Regions from separate parts of the Neglectibacter sp. CSJ-5 genome, predicted to be linked through region 2. Evidence: predicted binding sites of a transcription regulator. Region 2 holds the regulator's gene; the other holds the start of a gene.

Region 1 (2,404 bases), on a different contig from region 2:
CCTTGTCGATCTTGACCTGACGTGCACGGCCGAGCTGATCAACGGTGGTATCCTTCAGCTCAAGGCCCAGCTCGCTGGAGATGACCTGGCCGCCCGTGAGCGTTGCGATATCGGTGAGCATTTCTTTTCTTCTGTCGCCGAAGCCCGGAGCCTTAACGCCCACGCAGGTGAACGTGCCGCGGAGCTTGTTGAGGATCAGGGTGGTCAGCGCCTCGCCCTCAATGTCCTCCGCGATGATGACGAGCTTCTTGCCGGACTGTACAATCTGCTCGAGCAACGGCAGAATCTCCTGAATGTTGGAGATCTTCTTATCGGTGATGAGGATGTACGCATCGTCGATGACAGCAACCATCTTGTCGGTATCGGTGACCATGTACGGCGTAATGTAGCCGCGGTCGAACATCATGCCTTCTACGACCTCGCTGTACGTCTCGGCCGTCTTGGATTCTTCAACGGTGATAACGCCGTCGGACGTGACCTTTTCCATCGCGTCGGCGATGAGGTTGCCGATCTGCTCACTTGCGGAGGAAACAGCCGCAACACGTGCAATGTCCTTCGTGCCGGAGACCTTCTTGGAGTTCTTCTCAATCGCCTCAACAGCGGTCTCGGTCGCCTTCTGAATGCCCTTTCTCAGGACCATCGGGTTTGCGCCTGCGGTAACGTTCTTCATGCCCTCACGGATAAGTGCCTGTGCAAGCAGCGTTGCGGTCGTGGTGCCGTCGCCTGCAACGTCGTTCGTCTTGGTTGCAACTTCCTTCACGAGCTGTGCGCCCATGTTCTCAAACGGATCTTCAAGCTCAACTTCCTTAGCGATTGTCACGCCGTCGTTCGTGATGAGCGGTGCGCCGAACTTCTTATCGAGCACAACGTTTCTGCCCTTCGGGCCAAGGGTGATCTTAACGGTATCTGCAAGCTTGTTGATACCGCCGAGCAATGCTTTTCTGGCTTCTTCGCCGTAAATGATCTGCTTTGCCATAATAAATTACCTCACAATTCCAAATATCAAAAATAAAGACTGAAACTCAAATTACTCAACGACTGCCAGAACGTCGGACTGACGAACGATGGTATATTCCTCGCCGTCGATCTTCACTTCCGTGCCGGTGTACTTGCCGGTGATGACGCGGTCGCCGGCCTTAAGCTGCATAACGACTTCCTTGCCGTCTACCATGCCGCCGGGGCCTACTGCGATAACACGGGAGATTTGCGGCTTCTCCTGTGCCGCGCTTGTCAGCACGATGCCGCTCTTTGTGGTCTCCTCCGCTTTTTCGGCCTGAATGAGTACTCTGTCTGTCAAAGGCTTAATGGTCATAACTTCCACCTCGGCGCCTAATGCGCCGTATCCTTTCTCCCCGCAGTTCATAAATAAGTTTTTCGCGTACAGCGGGGTGCGCCGCGAAACCCGCCGGGGTGCGGCCCGGTCGGTAAAGAAATACAAGTTTAGGTCTCGGGGAGCTGTGCCGCTTACACTTTAGCACTCCTTATCCCCGAGTGCTAAACTTATTCTAATCACTTGGTCAAGAAAAGTCAATAGGAAAACGCGTTTTTTTTGACTTTTAACAGTTCCGTAATAATTTTGTCCTCCGATGTCCTCTGATGTCCGCTTTTTTCATACAAAACCACCCACAAAACGACAAAAAAACAGCCCCGCGCTCGTTTGAAAGCCGGGACTGTCTTTTGCAAATGACAGCTTAAATCATGGAGGCATATTCGTCAAACGGGGCTAAGCTCCGCTTTAAAATGCCATTGATATATGCAATGAGAATGCCGTAGTTCGTGTACGGCACACCTTTTTCTTCGGCGGAAGACTGTCTGAACTGCATTTCGCGTTCATTCAGCATACAGCCGCCGCAGTGCACAATAAGGGCATACAGCGAAAGATCTTCGGGAAATCCGCCGCCGGAAGTAAACTCGAATTCAAAGTCCTTGCCGGTGTGTTTGCGGATCCACGCGGGCAGCTTCACGGTGCCGATATCGCCGCACTGGCGGTGATGCGTGCAGCCTTCGGAGATCAAAATGCGGTCGCCCGCTTTCAGATTCTCAATAGCCGCAGCGCCGCGCACGGCCGTCTCTAAAACGCCCTTGTAGCGCGCAAATAAGATGGAGAATGACGTGAGCTTAATGCCCTCGGGCACGATCTGCTTTACTTTGCCGAATGCCTGGCTGTCCGTAACAACGAGCTTCGGCGGCGTTTTGAGGCCGTTTAGCACGCCCGCAAGCTCTTCCACCTGCGTGACAGAGCATGTTGCACCTGCGTCCAGAATATCGCGGATGGCCTGCACCTGCGGCAAAATCATGCGGCCTTTCGGCGCGGAGGAATCGATGGGCGTGACGAGCACCACGTGGTCGCCGCGCTCAAGTAAGTCACCCAAAATAACTTTGGTGTTCTGCCCCTTTGCAGCGA
Region 2 (2,404 bases):
GACCATGCGCTCGCCTGTCTTGGAGAATGCCACGACAGACGGGGTGGTTCTTGCGCCTTCTGCGTTTGCGATAACGACCGGCTCGCCGCCTTCAATAACCGCTACACAAGAGTTTGTTGTACCAAGGTCAATACCAATTGTCTTTGCCATATCAATTACCTTCCTTTAACTCAAATAAGTGTGTGAATTCTGAATTACTATATAAATGGATATTTGCTGATTTAGTTTGCTACCTGTACCATGGCGTGTCTTACGACTTTATCGCCCAGCATGTAGCCCTTCTGGAACACCGCCGAAATGACGTTTTCGCCAAGCTCGTCGCTTTCAATGTGCGCCACCGCATTGTGCAGCGCCGGGTCAAACGGCTCGCCGACCTGACCGACTTCGCGGATGCCAAGCTTTTCAAAGCTCGCTTTGAACTGGTTTGCGATCATCTCAACGCCTTTTTTCATATCCTCTGCGGAGACATTTTCCTGTGCCAGTGCACGGTCGATATTATCGGCCACCGGCAAAATCGCGTTGATTGTATCGGAAACGGCGTTATTGTAAACGGCGTTCTTTTCGTTTGCGGAACGCTTGCGGAAGTTATCGTACTCGGCAAGCACGCGCAGGTGCTGCTGCTTGTGGCTGTCGAACTCCGCCTGCAAGCGGTCGTAATCCTCTTTCGGAATCTTCTCGCTCTTCTTTTTCTTTTTCTCCTTTTCCGCAGCCTTTGCAGATTCCTCTGCCGGCTCGGTATTCGCTTCCTGCTCGGGTTCCTGAACAGGCTTCTTTTCCTCTGCCATCTGGCAACGCTCCTTTCTCTATTCTTCCCGCATGATGCGCGTAAGCATTTCGCCTACACGATCTGCGACGTATGCTGTTTGTGCCGCGACGTGTGCGTACTGCATCCGCATCGGGCCGATCACGGCGACCGCGCCGGCATCTCTGCCGTTCACGCTGTACCGTGAGCAAATGACCGACGATTCCGCCAAGGCGTTCTGCCCGGTCTCTGTGCCGATCTTGATCTGCGTGCGATTCTGCTTGCCTGCGAGAAGCTCTGTCAAAAGCTCCCGTCTTTCCAGAATATCCATCACCCGGCGTGCACCGCCAAGCTTGTATTCCGGGTAGAACAGCAGGTTCATCTGACCGCTTACGGAAATTTCCGTCTGCATCGTTTCAAGCGCCACTTCCAAAAGTGCCGCCAGCGCCGGCGACATCAAAATTGCCATATCACCCAGCGAGATCGCAAGGTTTTGCACAAATGCCCGGTTGATCTCCGCCACATCGCGCCCTGTCACGCGCTCGTTGAGCACGCGGAAGAAAATGCGCATAATCTCGTTTGAAAGATCAAAGTCGCAGTGAAACACCTTGTTTTTCATGGTACCCGCGCTGCTCATCATAATAAGCATTGCGGTGCGGCGGCTCGTCTGCACGAACTGCACCGCCTTGATCTTTGCATCCGCGCCGCTCGGCGTGGTGCTCAATGCAAGGTACCGTGTAGAGACCGCCAGCGTTTTCGCCGCGCCACGTAATAATCGTTCCGGGTCGAACGCGCTCTTTGCAAGCATCGCGTCTATCGTAAGCTTTTCGGCTTCCGTTAACGTTTTCGGCTGCATCAGCGCATCTACGAACTCGCGGTAGCCCTCCTGAGAAGGCACACGCCCCGCGGAGGTGTGCGGCTGTTCCAAAAGCCCCAGCTCCGTAAGCTCTGCCATCTCGTTGCGCACCGTTGCGGAAGAAACACCTGCTTTTTCCGCAATGGACTTGGAGCCCACCGGCTCGCCCGTGCGAATGTATCCGTCTACGATCGAGGCAAGTATATTTTGTTTGCGTTTTGTCAGTTCCATACTTGCACCTCTCAGGTTTTAGCACTCTATGTTCCCGAGTGCTAACCCTTGTCTATACTATACTGCAAAGGTCAGGAAATGTCAACACCAAAATTTGTAAATACTTTGTGAATGTGCGAATTTTTCCCGGCCGGCATCCGTTTTAAAGCTGCTTTTAGCATTTCCGGCTCCACACTGCCAAATTCCTGTTTATATGTAAAGATACCGAAAAAAAGCGTCTTCGCCATAACTTCACTTTTTGTAATAGAATTTCAGGATTTTTTGTGCAAATTATTGACATTTTATAAAAATTGTATTAAACTGATAGCCCGTGTTTCAGTTTCTGTGTTCGCTTTAGCCCGAAAGTCCGTACCGTTAACGGAAAAGAGGAGTAAACTATGATTCAGGCAGAACATTTACAAAAGACCTTCCGCGTGCGAAAACGAAACGCAGGCTTTAAAAACGCCGCAAAAGCATTTTTCAGCCGCGAGTACGAAGAAATCCACGCCCTAAACGATGTTTCGTTCCGCATTGAAGACGGCGAGGCCGTGGGCTATATTGGCCCGAACGGTGCCGGAAAAAGCAGCACCATCAAA

The links. The regulator HrcA, encoded in region 2, represses chaperone genes, less so after heat shock. The targets are predictions, from matches to a motif close to TGTTAGCACTCNNNNNNNNNGAGTGCTAACA.
Region 1: the regulator HrcA is predicted to act here: its motif matches at 1,470-1,500, upstream of groES (co-chaperone GroES).

Annotation. Positions count from the first base shown of each region.
Region 1 is NZ_JAVYJC010000003.1:223,072-225,475, forward strand. Features, by position in the region: gene groL (chaperonin GroEL) at 1-976, opposite strand, end outside; gene groES (co-chaperone GroES) at 1,028-1,312, opposite strand; gene hydF ([FeFe] hydrogenase H-cluster maturation GTPase HydF) at 1,692-2,404, opposite strand, start outside.
Region 2 is NZ_JAVYJC010000010.1:31,062-33,465, reverse strand. Features, by position in the region: gene dnaK (molecular chaperone DnaK) at 1-150, opposite strand, end outside; gene grpE (nucleotide exchange factor GrpE) at 222-785, opposite strand; gene hrcA (heat-inducible transcriptional repressor HrcA) at 804-1,829, opposite strand; gene R2K26_RS14395 (ATP-binding cassette domain-containing protein) at 2,207-2,404, shown strand, end outside.